Regions from separate parts of the Citrobacter sp. Marseille-Q6884 genome, predicted to be linked through region 1. Evidence: predicted binding sites of a transcription regulator. Region 1 holds the regulator's gene; each other region holds the start of a gene.
The links. The regulator CRP, encoded in region 1, controls carbon source genes, mostly activating them, when cyclic AMP is high. The targets are predictions, from matches to a motif close to ATGTGANNNNNNTCACAT.
Positions count from the first base shown of each region.

Region 2: a site for CRP is predicted at 3,003-3,020, ahead of adhE (bifunctional acetaldehyde-CoA/alcohol dehydrogenase). Genes of this name have one in related genera too.
Region 3: a site for CRP is predicted at 1,835-1,852, ahead of bhsA (multiple stress resistance protein BhsA). Genes of this name have one in related genera too.

Region 1 covers NZ_CAMDRE010000001.1:773,807-778,574, reverse strand. Annotated here, with positions in the region: gene N7268_RS03805 (YccS/YhfK family putative transporter) at 1-1,380, opposite strand, end outside; gene crp (cAMP-activated global transcriptional regulator CRP) at 1,432-2,064, opposite strand; gene N7268_RS03795 (OsmC family protein) at 2,373-2,777, shown strand; gene N7268_RS03790 (phosphoribulokinase) at 2,824-3,693, opposite strand; gene N7268_RS03785 (YheU family protein) at 3,813-4,031, opposite strand; gene N7268_RS03780 (hydrolase) at 4,028-4,768, opposite strand, start outside.
Region 2 covers NZ_CAMDRE010000002.1:1,072,981-1,077,748, forward strand. Annotated here, with positions in the region: gene adhE (bifunctional acetaldehyde-CoA/alcohol dehydrogenase) at 102-2,780, opposite strand; gene ychE (YchE family NAAT transporter) at 3,269-3,916, shown strand; gene oppA (oligopeptide ABC transporter substrate-binding protein OppA) at 4,688-4,768, shown strand, end outside.
Region 3 covers NZ_CAMDRE010000001.1:3,150,851-3,155,618, reverse strand. Annotated here, with positions in the region: gene mfd (transcription-repair coupling factor) at 1-275, shown strand, start outside; gene N7268_RS14975 (L,D-transpeptidase family protein) at 456-1,421, shown strand; gene bhsA (multiple stress resistance protein BhsA) at 1,509-1,766, opposite strand; gene comR (TetR family copper-responsive transcriptional repressor ComR) at 2,008-2,646, shown strand; gene N7268_RS14960 (TonB-dependent siderophore receptor) at 2,896-4,768, shown strand, end outside.

The DNA.
Region 1 (4,768 bases):
AGCCCAGCCGTAGTTTTTGCGGATGATCAGATAGCTGACCAGCGTGATAAGCAGCATGGCCGCCAGCGTGAACCCTTCAGGGATATGGAAGTGCAATGTGACCCCGGCAATGACCAGTCCAACCAGCGTTCCCACTGAACGGTGCAGAATACGCACCCGGGTTGCGCCGTAGCCGTTCTGTGTCACAAACAGGACGGTCATCAGTATCCAGTAAGGTTTTGGCAGATGTAAGGCGCTTCCCATCAGGCTGGCGATGCTCAACATGACGCTGATGCGCCCGGCATTGCGTAGCGCGGGAGATTTCAATGACAGATAGTTTTTCAGCGCCGGGAGCAACGGCAACCGGCGTTGTTTGTCAGCCATTAAGTCCCGGGCATACAGCGGGCGCTGGGTACGCAGTACGCGCGCAATCCGGCTAAAGTGCCAGTAGCAAAATTGCCCGACTGGGTTATCCGGGTGCTGCCTGGCGATTTTCTCCAGCGTACCGATCTGCTTCTCCATTGAGAAACGCGTCGGCAAGCGGTGATACAAAATGTCATCAGCCAGCACGCGAAGGCGAGCGGCGACGGTTCGCGCATTCCAGCGAATCACCTGTTCCGCATGGCTGCGCTCGACCAGTTTTTGTACCTCTTCCGGCTGGTGAAGACTGACTGAGATATGCTCCTGCAAATCCAGCGCTTCCTGAAAAGCCCGCAGCAGACGTTTGTATTCGTTGTTATGGTGCGCTGAAAGCATGTGCATTTGCTGATAGCACTGGGTAATGAGATCCACCGCTTTCTGTTGACGGACCAGCAACGGGGGCAGGGCTTTTTCAGGATCAATGTGCTGGGTCAGCAGACTGTATTTTGCTTCACAGTAATCGGCCAGTTCCCGGTACAGCAGGCTGAGGGATTCACGCAGCGGTTGCTCACGCCACAACCAAAACCAGAACCAATTGAACAGGCCGTACCACAATGTACCCAGCGCATAGATGAGCAAGGGCTCCCAGACGGGCATGTTTCCTGCCAGACTCAGCGTGAAAATCGCGGCAATCAGCGAGGCCGGCAACAGTCGCGCATGCAGCGGACTTAATTCTGCGGTAACGCCGAGAATGAGCGTCAGGCCGGTAAGGATTAGCGGTAGCGGAATTTCCTGCGCCAGCAGCAATTGCATGACCAAACTGCAGCCAGCAAACAGCGATGCGCCAATAATCAGGCGTTTGAAAAAACGCTTATGCGGTGTATCAAGACCGGCAATGTTGCAACAGGCGGGGACGAGGGAAAAGAGGAGCCCCAGATGAAGCTGACCAATGATAAGACCGACAGCCACAGGTAAACACAGCACCAGTGTTTGTCGTAGTGCGTAGTTGATTTCGGGGTGATAGATCAGTCTTCGCCACATCGGTGTAAACAAAAATGGCGCATTACGTGGTAACGCGCCATTACGATGGGATTAACGCGTGCCGTAGACGACGATGGTCTTACCGTGCGCGGAGATCAGATTCTGATCTTCCAGCATCTTCAGGATGCGACCAACGGTTTCACGGGAACAACCTACAATCTGGCCAATTTCCTGACGGGTGATTTTGATCTGCATACCGTCCGGGTGGGTCATCGCATCAGGTTGTTTCGCCAGATTCAACAGCGTCTGAGCGATACGACCGGTAACGTCCAGGAAGGCAAGGTTGCCCACTTTTTCGGACGTGACTTGCAGACGACGAGCCATCTGAGATGACAGGCGCATCAGAATATCCGGGTTCACCTGGATTAATTGGCGAAATTTTTTGTATGAAATTTCAGCGACTTCACATGCGGTTTTAGCGCGAACCCAGGCACTACGTTCCTGGCCTTCTTCAAACAGGCCCAGTTCACCAATAAAATCGCCCTGATTCAGATAAGAGAGGATCATTTCCTTTCCTTCTTCATCTTTAATCAGTACTGCCACTGAGCCTTTAACGATGTAATACAACGTTTCCGCTTTTTCACCCTGGTGAATCAGCGTGCTCTTCGATGGGTACTTATGAATATGGCAATGAGACAAGAACCATTCGAGAGTCGGGTCTGTTTGCGGTTTGCCAAGCACCATGCGCGGTTATCCTCTGTTATAAGCTGTCTCCAGAGCCAGAAAACGACGCTGCCTCTGGGTTGCCAAAATGTGCTTCCCGCTACCTGGGAAGGGGGCTGCTAAAAAGAATGCTGCAGCCTGTAATGTGATGTCCTCTGCATACATGCAGTACGTCTATGTATTACTGTAGCATCCTGACTGTTTTAGCATAGCTTTCGCCGTGTGTCTCCTGGTGTCTCGCTTCAGCATGACGCAGGTCGCCTTCCGTTGCGAGAATTGTTATGTGCGCGTAATCTGTCAGGAAAATTGAAACATTGGAGTTACGAAATATGCAAGCGCGTGTAAAGTGGGTTGAGGGGTTAACCTTCCTCGGTGAGTCCGCCTCAGGCCACCAAATTTTGATGGACGGTAACTCCGGTGATAAAGCGCCGAGCCCGATGGAAATGGTATTAATGGCTGCGGGTGGGTGTAGCGCGATTGATGTAGTGTCGATCCTGCAAAAAGGCCGCCAGGACGTGACCAACTGCGAAGTGAAGCTCACCTCTGAGCGCCGTGAAGAGGCGCCGCGTCTGTTCACTCATATCAATCTGCATTTCATCGTCACGGGCAATGATCTGAAAGACGCTTCTGTGTCTCGTGCCGTTGACCTTTCTGCGGAGAAATATTGCTCCGTCGCGCTGATGCTGGAAAAAGCGGTGAACATCACCCATTCCTATGAAGTGATTGCGGCGTAATACAGAGTGCCCGATAAGCATACTGCCATCGGGCATTTCTCACCGTTTACTGGATCTTTTTCCCTTCCATCAGCCGTTGCACCAGCGGCAGCATGATCAATTCCATCGCTAATCCCATTTTACCGCCCGGCACCACTAACGTATTGATATGGGAAATGAATGAACCCTGCAGCATCGCCAGCAGCCAGGGGAAATCAATCCCTTCCAGATTACGAAAATGAATCACCACAAAGCTTTCATCCAGTGACGGAATGCTCTTGGCAGCAAAGGGATTGGAGGTATCAACAGTCGGAACGCGCTGGAAGTTTATATGCGTACGGGAAAACTGTGGGGTGATGTAATTGATGTAATCGTCCATTGAACGAACGACCGAGTCCATGACCGCTTCGCGCGAATGTCCGCGCTCGCTGGTATCACGAGTCAGTTTTTGGATCCATTCCAGGTTGACGATAGGGACGACGCCAACCAGCAGATCGACATGCCTGGCCACGTTTTGCTGGGGGGTGACGACGCCACCGTGCAGTCCTTCGTAGAACAGGATGTCCGTTGGTTCAGGAAGCGCTTGCCAGGGCGTAAAGGTACCTGGAACCTGATTCCACGGAACGGCTTCATCGTAGGTGTGTAGATACTTACGGGACTGACCTTTGCCTGTCTGGCCGTACTCAATGAACGTCTGTTCCAGCAAGCTGAAATCATTGGCTTCTGGGCCGAAATAGCTGATATGTCGCCCGGCGTCGCGCGCTTTGCGGATCGCCATGTCCATTTCAGGACGGGTATAGCGGTGAAAACTGTCCCCCTCCACCTCGGCGGCACGCAGGTTTAACTGCGCGAAAATTTTTCGAAACGCGAGGCTGGTGGTGGTGGTCCCCGCGCCGCTGGATCCTGTTACCGCAATGACCGGATATTTGGCAGACATAATAACTCCATAAATGTACCCGTCATTCGTCAAGCCGGAGGTGTACTGTCTACCTTCCTGTTGCCTGATTTATTTAGGGTAAAAGTCGTTTTTTATTGTCGCCAGCCGTCATCCACGGATCAGTCGCGAAGCTGTTTCCGCGGCATAATGTTGACCGTTTCATGCAGTTCGGACCACACCAGCACGGCTTCACCTGATTGTAGCTGGCGTTTGACGTCGGCGACTTTTTGTTCGAGCGAGCGTTCATGTTCACCATAATCGGTGCCTTCACGCAAGACAAAGCTTTCAATCAGATTGTCCAACGCGTCGGGGGAGATATCTTGCCACGGTATTATCATGATGATGCCTCCAGATACGTTGTCAGCCAGTCGGGGATACGCGATTCCAGCCACATCTCAGGCCGGCGTAGCGTACCGCCAATAAATCCGACGTGTCCGCCATGCTCGGTTAACTGGTATTCCACCTGCGAGGGCAGATTTTCCGGTTTCGGGATCACGTGATGATCCATAAACGGATCGTCTTTCGCGTGAATAATCAGTGTCGGTTTGGCGATCTGATTGAGTAACGGCATGGCGCTACACTGACGATAATAGTCTATCGCATCGGCAAAACCGTGAATTTTGGCGGTAATGAGATCGTCAAAATCGCGAATGCGGCGCAAAGACTTGAGCTGTGCCAGACTCACCGGCAGTGAACCCGGATAGGCCTCAAGCTTACGCGAGGCATTGGCTTTTAAAAGATTGAGCAGATAGCGCTGATAGACGCGAGAAAATCCCTTTTCCATGTGATAGCTACAGGCTTCAAGCACGAAAGGCGCAGAGACAATCACTGCGGCATCAATCGGGATGGCGTGTCCTTCTTTTGCCAGCAGACATGCCAGCATGTTGCCACCGAGCGAATAACCTACCGCCGCGGTGGGTACACGACCAAATTCCCGCTCAAGCCAGTGTAAAAACCAGGTGCCGTCTTCGGTCTCACCGGAGTGATAAATGCGGTTCAGGCGATTCGGTTCGCCGCTGCAGCCACGAAAATGCATCACTACACCTAACCAGCCGCGCTTTTGCGCTGCTTCAAT
Region 2 (4,768 bases), on a different contig from region 1:
GGCTCTGGCAGGTCTCGGTGTGTCCTGAGTTTATATAGCTCAAGGCGAAAAAAAACGGCCCCAAAGGGCCGTTTTGTGATGCGAGAACTTATTCGACTGAATTAAGCGGATTTCTTCGCTTTTTTCTCAGCTTTTGGCGCTGCAGCAGTTTCAGTTTTCGCGGCAGTTTCACCTTCGTTATACTCACGTCCGTAGAAGGTATCCAGCAGGATTTGCTTCAGTTCGGAGATCAGTGGGTAACGCGGGTTAGCACCGGTACACTGGTCGTCAAACGCGTCTTCAGACAGTTTGTCAACGTGTGCCAGGAAGTCAGCTTCCTGAACGCCAGCTTCACGGATAGACTTAGGAATACCCAGTTCAGCTTTGATTTCTTCCAGCCATGCCAGCAGTTTCTGGATTTTAGCCGCAGTACGGTCGCCCGGTGCGCTCAGACCCAGATGATCTGCGATTTCAGCGTAGCGACGACGTGCCTGCGGACGGTCGTACTGGCTAAATGCAGTCTGTTTGGTCGGGTTGTCGTTCGCGTTATAACGAATAACGTTGCTGATCAGCAGGGCGTTCGCCAGACCGTGAGGAATGTGGAACTGTGAACCCAGTTTGTGCGCCATTGAGTGACATACACCTAGGAAGGCGTTAGCGAACGCGATACCCGCGATGGTCGCTGCACTGTGAACACGCTCACGCGCTACCGGGTTCTTAGAACCTTCACGGTAGGACGCTGGCAGGTTTTCTTTCAGCAGTTTCAGCGCTTGCAGCGCCTGGCCGTCAGAGAATTCAGATGCCAGTACAGAAACGTAAGCTTCCAGAGCGTGAGTCACCGCATCCAGACCACCGAAAGCACACAGTGACTTCGGCATGTCCATGACCAGGTTAGCATCAACAATCGCCATATCTGGAGTCAGTGCGTAGTCTGCCAGCGGATATTTCTGACCAGTTGCATCGTCGGTAACAACGGCGAACGGAGTGACTTCAGAACCGGTACCGGAAGTCGTGGTGACAGCGATCATTTTCGCTTTCACGCCCATTTTCGGGAACTTGTAGATACGTTTACGGATGTCCATAAAGCGCAGCGCCAGTTCTTCGAAGTGGGTTTCCGGGTGTTCGTACATTACCCACATGATTTTCGCGGCGTCCATCGGGGAACCACCACCCAGTGCGATGATAACGTCTGGTTTGAAGGAGTTAGCCAGCTCAGCACCTTTGCGAACAACGCTCAGAGTCGGGTCAGCTTCAACTTCAAAGAACACTTCAGTTTCAACGCCAGCGGCTTTCAGAACAGAGGTGATCTGGTCAGCATAACCGTTGTTAAACAGGAAGCGGTCGGTCACGATCAGAGCACGTTTGTGACCATCGGTAATCACTTCATCCAGTGCGATTGGCAGTGAGCCACGACGGAAGTAGATAGATTTCGGAAGTTTGTGCCACAACATGTTTTCAGCTCGCTTAGCAACGGTTTTCTTGTTGATCAGGTGCTTAGGACCAACGTTTTCAGAGATGGAGTTACCACCCCAGGAACCACAACCCAGAGTCAGGGAAGGTGCGAGTTTAAAGTTGTACAGGTCACCGATACCACCCTGAGATGCCGGGGTGTTGATCAGGATACGCGCAGTTTTCATCATTTGACCGAAGTAAGCGACGCGCTCTGGCTGGTTGTCCTGGTCGGTGTACAGGCAAGAGGTGTGACCGATACCGCCCATAGCAACCAGTTTTTCAGCTTTCTGCACAGCGTCTTCGAAATCTTTAGCACGATACATTGCCAGAGTCGGAGACAGTTTTTCGTGTGCAAACGGCTCGCTTTCGTCAACCACTTTAACTTCACCAATCAGAATCTTGGTGTTAGTCGGTACGGAGAAGCCTGCCAGTTCAGCGATTTTGTATGCCGGCTGACCGACGATTGCTGCGTTCAGTGCACCATTTTTCAGGATGATATCCTGAACGGCTTTCAGCTCTTTACCTTGCAGCATGTAGCCGCCGTGGCTAGCGAAACGTTCGCGAACGGCGTCATACACGGAATCAACCACAACAACAGACTGCTCAGAAGCACAGATTACGCCGTTATCGAAGGTTTTAGACATCAGTACGGATGCAACAGCACGTTTAATATCAGCCGTTTCGTCGATAACAACTGGAGTGTTACCTGCGCCTACGCCGATTGCTGGTTTACCGGAGCTGTATGCTGCTTTAACCATACCTGGACCACCGGTCGCAAGGATCAGGTTGATGTCCGGGTGATGCATCAGCGCGTTGGACAGTTCAACGGAAGGTTGATCGATCCAGCCAATCAGGTCTTTCGGTGCACCAGCAGCGATAGCAGCTTGCAGAACGATGTCAGCCGCTTTGTTGGTTGCATCTTTAGCACGCGGATGTGGAGAGAAGATGATGGCGTTACGCGTCTTCAGGCTAATCAGTGACTTAAATATAGCAGTTGACGTCGGGTTGGTCGTCGGGACGATACCACAAATAATACCAATCGGTTCAGCGATGGTGATGGTACCGAAAGTGTGGTCTTCAGCTAAGACACCACAGGTTTTTTCATCTTTATACGCGTTATAGATGTATTCAGAAGCAAAGTGGTTTTTGATCACTTTATCTTCAACAATACCCATGCCGGATTCGGCAACAGCCATTTTTGCGAGAGGAATTCGAGCATCTGCGGCAGCCAGAGCGGCGGCGCGGAAGATTTTGTCGACTTGTTCTTGAGTGAAACTGGCATATTCACGCTGGGCTTTTTTTACGCGCTCTACGAGTGCGTTAAGTTCAGCGACATTAGTAACAGCCATAATGCTCTCCTGATAATGTTAAACTTTTTTAGTAAATCATCTGCTCGATACGAGAGTATAGACAGATCGACGAAAATTTGTATAACGTTTTGAAAATCAAACGGTTAATTAACGCCCACTTTACTTTGATTTACTAAAAGAGCTTATACGCTAGCGCCAGTTAACTCTAACGCGTTACTTCCAGGTGGCGTAAGCAAGATTACTCACTTCTGAGTAGTAATTGCGTGATCCAGATCAAATTTACGCAAAGCTGACACCTTTCAGCAGGCCCTTTTAGCGTTTATTGGTAAGTGTTAATAAATTGAGGTGGTGAATAAGGATAACATTAGCATATTTAATACATATTGATAACACCGAGAAAGGGTAGAGAGTTTATACACATATATGCAGATAGAAGGTGAACTATGCTGCCAAAAGGCGTATCTTCAGCGCGGTTTTAATCACTTTTTATGACTCATTTTTATCCGGCTAACGCTTCGGAGCTAACCGTGATCCAAACGCTATTTGATTTTCCTGTTTATTTTAAGTTTTTCATTGGGTTATTTGCATTAGTCAACCCGGTGGGGATCATCCCCGTCTTTATTAGCATGACCAGCTACCAAACGGCTGCGGCGCGCAATAAAACAAACCTTACAGCCAACCTGTCAGTCGCGATCATTTTGTGGACATCATTGTTCCTTGGTGACGGTATTCTGCAACTCTTTGGTATCTCAATCGATTCATTCCGTATTGCCGGCGGTATTCTGGTGGTGACGATTGCGATGTCGATGATCAGCGGAAAACTTGGGGAAGATAAGCAGAACAAACAGGAAAAATCAGAAACTGCCATACGTGAAAGTATTGGTGTTGTTCCGCTGGCATTACCGCTGATGGCGGGGCCAGGGGCGATCAGTTCGACTATCGTCTGGGGAACGCGCTATCACAGTGCGATAAACCTGTTCGGTTTCTTTGTTGCGATTGCGCTGTTTGCCTTATGTTGTTGGGGGCTGTTTCGCATGGCGCCCTGGTTGGTTCGTCTGTTGGGGCAAACCGGTATCAACGTCATTACGCGTATTATGGGGTTATTGCTGATGGCATTAGGTATCGAATTCATTGTTACCGGGATCAAATCCATTTTCCCAGGTCTGCTGACCTAACAAACAGGTTTACCGCACACGGAGCTGGGAACAGCTCCGTTTTTTTTCATTATCAGTAAAACTTCTCACGAAAGTTGAAAATTGTCATTGAAATACGAAAAGCTTCTGAACGTCATATCACATATTATCCGTTGATTTAAAAGATAATTGTTTTTTCATCTGCATGCGCTAACACAGAAGACACTGTTATTTTATTAACATCATACTCTGGGGCTTGCTGAAGGATTATCGAAATGTTATTAGTTATTTCAACGTCGATTTTAGATGAATGTGCTAATTAATAATCAATTGTTAAATTTATGTGCACTTTGACGCAGTGTGGGTATCGGACAGGGTAACCACCGTCGGTGTTGACATAGCTTGTTGATTTTAATGGTTTTAATATAAAAATAGCTCTGTTCTCGCCTCTTCTTTGTGAGATTTTTTTTCGATAAAAGAGAATTGGTTAACAAATTTGCAAAATGTATTGGCGGTTAAGAAACGCATTTGATACTTTCCGGCCAGGTATTTTGCAGAAGATTTCACGCTGATGAGAATCGTTTTCAATTAGCTTCTCTCCGCAGAATAATAGCGTGCTTCCGGCAGGGGAGGTACGTAGAGAATCGACGCAAGGCGGTCATACGAATCGCCAGAATAAATAAAGTCGGTGATAGCAAGCAGTAAACAATAACGACCTGACAGCAGAAAATCTCCGGTGCTGGACAGGAATCCGAACAGGATTAACAGTCTGGTTAAAAAGCCAGCTAATAATAATGAGGGAGTACAAACACAATGACTAACATCACTAAAAAAAGTTTGGTAGCTGCGGGGATCCTAACTGCGCTCGTTGCGGGTAATGTTGCAACGGCGGCT
Region 3 (4,768 bases), 2.4 Mb from region 1:
GTACATTGCTGGACATTGCCCGTTTACGCCAGCAGGCGCAAAAACTGGGCATCAGGAAACTTGAAGGCAATGAAAAAGGTGGCACGATTGAATTTGCAGAGAAAAACCACGTCAACCCGGTCTGGCTGATTGGTTTACTGCAAAAGCAACCGCAGCATTTCCGCCTCGACGGTCCAACGCGGCTGAAGTTCATGCAGGATCTGGCTGAGCGTAAAACACGTATCGACTGGGTGCGTCAGTTTATGCGCCAGCTCGAAGAAAACGCGGTGGCCTAGAGCCGGATGCCGGGTTATGGTGCAACGCCTTACCCGGCATACTCAGCTGTTAATGTCAGGCTCGCCCACCTTTCCTGTTGAAATTTACAACACTTTGCACTTCCCCTGCACTTCAAAACACATCAACCCTTCATAATGCCCAATTGATTAGTTTTTATAATAACCTTTTGATTTGTGGTGATAATGACAAATACGCGACTCTCTCGCTGGCTCTCGTTTTTTACGCTTGCCGCGACCCTGGCGCTGGCACTTCCTGCGCAGGCAAATACCTGGCCGTTGCCTCCTCCCGGAAGCAAGGTCGTGGGTAAAAACACGGTTCACGTTGTCGAAAACAACGGGGGCTCACTGGAAGCGATTGCGAAAAAATACAACGTGGGATTTTTGGCGCTGCTTCAGGCTAATCCCGGCGTCGATCCTTTCGTACCGCGCGCGGGTAGCGTGTTGACGATTCCGCTACAAACGCTGCTACCAGACGCGCCGCGCGAAGGGATTGTGATTAACCTCGCCGAATTGCGTCTTTATTACTACCATCCGGGTAAAAATTCGGTGACCGTCTATCCCATTGGGATCGGCCAGTTAGGTGGTGACACCCTGACACCGACCATGGTGACCACCATTTCAGACAAACGCGCCAATCCTACCTGGACGCCAACCGCGAACATCCGTGCTCGTTATAAAGCACAGGGTATAGACCTCCCTGCCGTTGTGCCTGCCGGACCGGATAACCCGATGGGCCATCACGCTATTCGCCTGGCAGCTTACGGCGGCGTCTATTTGTTGCACGGTACCAACGCCGATTTTGGCATTGGTATGCGTGTCAGTTCAGGCTGTATTCGCCTGCGTGATGGTGATATTGAAACCTTGTTCCGTCAGGTCACGCCAGGAACCAAAGTCAATATTATCAACACCCCGATCAAAGCATCTGTGGAACCTGACGGTGTGCGTCTGGTTGAAGTTCACCAGCCACTATCAGAAAAAATTAATGATGACCCGCAGCTGCTGCCAATCGTGCTGAACGCGTCAATGCAGAACTTCAAAAATGCAGCGCAAACGGATACCGAGGTAATGGAACACGCAATGGAACTGCGCTCTGGAATGCCCGTAGACGTGACTCGTCATCAGGACGTCACTCAGCAAACACTGTAAATTTAACCGATAAAAAAGCCCCGCTGAATGTTGTTATTCAGCGGGGCTTTTTATTTAACTCGCAGTGGCATTGCGATGGGTTAAAACTTATTTGTAGATAACAGCCGTTCCGTGAAGGGTGTTAGGACCGGTAACGGAAGTAATGCGGAATGATTTCGCACCCATCTCATCAGCTTTCTGCGCCAGTTGATCTTCCAGAGAACCTAAGTTGGTCCCAGCATTAGCAGAAATAATACCGACTTTCTGTTGGCCTGCAGGTGTTGCCTGAACTTCAACAGCTGCAAAGCTGGCGAATGAAAGAGAGCTCAGGACGGTAGCAAGAAGGAGCGTTTTTACGTTTTTCATAATGGTAACCTTTGGCAGATGAATGTATGTCGCAAGCATTAACTTAACGATCGATAGGTAAATCATAGATGTGATCTGCGTCACACGTCAACATTTTTTATAATGATCGTTATATAAAATGCAAAGGCCTTATTTTTCATATCAATAGCAACCAATTATTTTTATCGTGAATCCGCTGGAGAGTGAGGGTAAATATTTTTATAATGGTTGTTCAATAAACCCAACCAGGTACAACGGCATCATGACAACTGAAACGACAGGTTGTGCAAAAAAAAGCCGTGGCCGACCGAAAGTGTTCGACAGGGAAGCCGCGCTTGATAAGGCCATGACACTCTTCTGGCAGCACGGGTACGAAGCGACATCGCTTTCCGACCTTGTGGAAGCAACCGGAGCTAAAGCCCCCACGCTCTATGCGGAATTTACCAATAAAGAAGGATTATTTCGCGCCGTGCTGGACCGCTACATCAGCCGATTCGCGGCAAAACACGAAGCGCAGTTGTTTTGTGAAGAGAAAAGTCTTGAATCCGCACTGGAGGACTATTTCACGGCAATCGCAACCTGTTTCACCAGCGAGGACACCCCGGCAGGATGTTTTATGATTAACACCTCCGCGACGCTTGCCGCCTCCTCCCGCGAAATTGCGCATACAGTTAAATCCCGGCACGCCATGCAAGAGCAGACGCTTGCTCAGTTTCTTCACCAACGGCAGGAACATGGCGAAATTCCAGCGCACTGTGATGCACAAAAGCTGGCTGAATTCCTGAACTGTATATTACAAGGGATGTCGATTAGCGCCCGCGAAGGCGCATCGTTCGAAAAACTGATGCAGATAACCCGTACAACCTTACGGCTGTGGCCAGAACTGCTTAAAGATTCCTGATTTCCCCCTCCGCACACTTTGATGATATCACCGGGAGTTGATGACGCCCCCGGTGAATTTCACACACCATTACCCCTACATTTCTCATTACTTTCATGGATTTAAGGCATTGTTTTTGTAAAAAGCATTGATAATGCCAATTATTATCAGCAATATTCGCATTTGTTTTAACATCCGTTTCACAATGTAACCTTCGGTTTCCAGACCGCGATAACAAAAACAGACCGACTTTTTTGAAAAGGAATACCAATGAATAAGCGTCTTTGGGTGCTCAATCCTCTCTTATTGTCTTTAACCCTACCGGCAATGGCGGCTGAGGAAGAAGATCTCATCGTCAGTGCCAACCGTAGCCAGCGGACCGTTGCGGAAATGGCGCAAACGACCTGGGTTATCGAAGGAAGTGAGATTGAGCAGCAAGTACAGGGCGGTAAAGAGTTTAAGGATGTCCTCGCTCAGTTGATCCCCGGCATCGATGTCAGTAGCCAGGGACGGACAAACTACGGCATGAACATGCGCGGTCGCGCCATCGTTGTGCTGATTGACGGTGTCCGTCTGAACTCTTCCCGCACCGACAGTCGCCAGCTTGATTCCATTGACCCTTTTAATATTGCTCACATCGAAGTTATTTCGGGTGCGACATCGCTTTATGGCGGCGGTAGTACCGGTGGGTTGATCAATATCGTTACCAAAAAAGGCCAGCCTGAGCGTGAAGTTGAGCTTGAACTGGGCAGTAAAAGCGGGTTCAACAACAGTAACGACCATGACGAACGCGTTGCCGCCGCGGTCAGTGGCGGGACTGACCGCGCTTCCGGGCGCATGTCCGTGGCTTATCAACGGTTTGGCGGCTGGTATGACGGCAACAACGACGCCTTACTGCTGGATAATACTCAAACCGGTCTGCAGCATTCCGACCGCCTGGATATCATGGGCACAGGGACGATTGAACTGGATGACAATCGCCAGCTGCAACTGGTCACACAGTACTATAAGAGCCAGGGCGATGACGATTATGGACTGGACCTGGGCGAGAATATGTCTGCGGTAACGGGAGCCGGGAAAGCCTGGACCAGCAGCGGTCTGAATTCTGATCGTATTCCCGGTACAGAGCGTCATCTGATTAGCCTGCAATATTCAGATGCCAATTTCTTTGGTCAGAATCTGGTTAGCCAGATCTATTACCGTGACGAATCGTTAAAATTCTACCCCTTCCCAACGTTAAGCAAAGGTAAGGTGACCAGTTTCTCCGCATCGCAACAGGATACCGACCAGTTTGGCGCCAAAATTACCCTCAATAGCCAGTTGATGGATAACTGGGAGCTGACGTGGGGTATCGATGCCGATCACGAAACTTTCGATTCCAATCAGAAATTCTTTGATCTTGCCTGGTCCCTGCCCTCTGGCGGGATGGATAACCGCACGGCCTATACCACCGGACGCTACCCGGGTTACAGCATCACCAACTTCGCGCCTTTCCTGCAAAACAGTTATGACATTAATGACATCTTTACGCTGAGCGCTGGTGTGCGATACCAGTGGACTGAAAACAGGGTTGATGACTTTATCGGCTATACGCAACAGCAAGGCATCGCAACCGGTCTGGCAAATTCCGCCGATGCTATTCCGGGTGGTAAAACCGATTACGATAACGTCCTGTTTAACGCCGGTATCCTCGCCCATCTGACCGACCGTCAGCAGACATGGTTTAACTTCTCCCAGGGCGTGGAGCTTCCTGACCCGGGGAAATACTATGGTAACGGAACCTACTCGCTGGTTGGCGATCATTATCAACTCCTGCGCAGCGTCAACGTAGCGGATTCACGCCTGGAAGGCATTAAAGTTAACTCTTTCGAACTGGGATGGCGTTACACGGGCGATAGCCTGCGCACACAGTTGGCCGCCTATTACTCCACGTCCGATAAATCTATCGTCGTTAACCGTAGCGATATGACCATTAACGTTCAACCTGACGACCGCCGGATTTATGGTCTTGAAGGCGCAGTGGATTATTTCATTGCGGACACTGACTGGAGCGTGGGGAGTAACTTCAATATTATAAAATCAGAAGTGAAACAGAACGGGAAATGGCAGAAATGGGATGTCACTCTGGCCTCTCCGTCAAAAG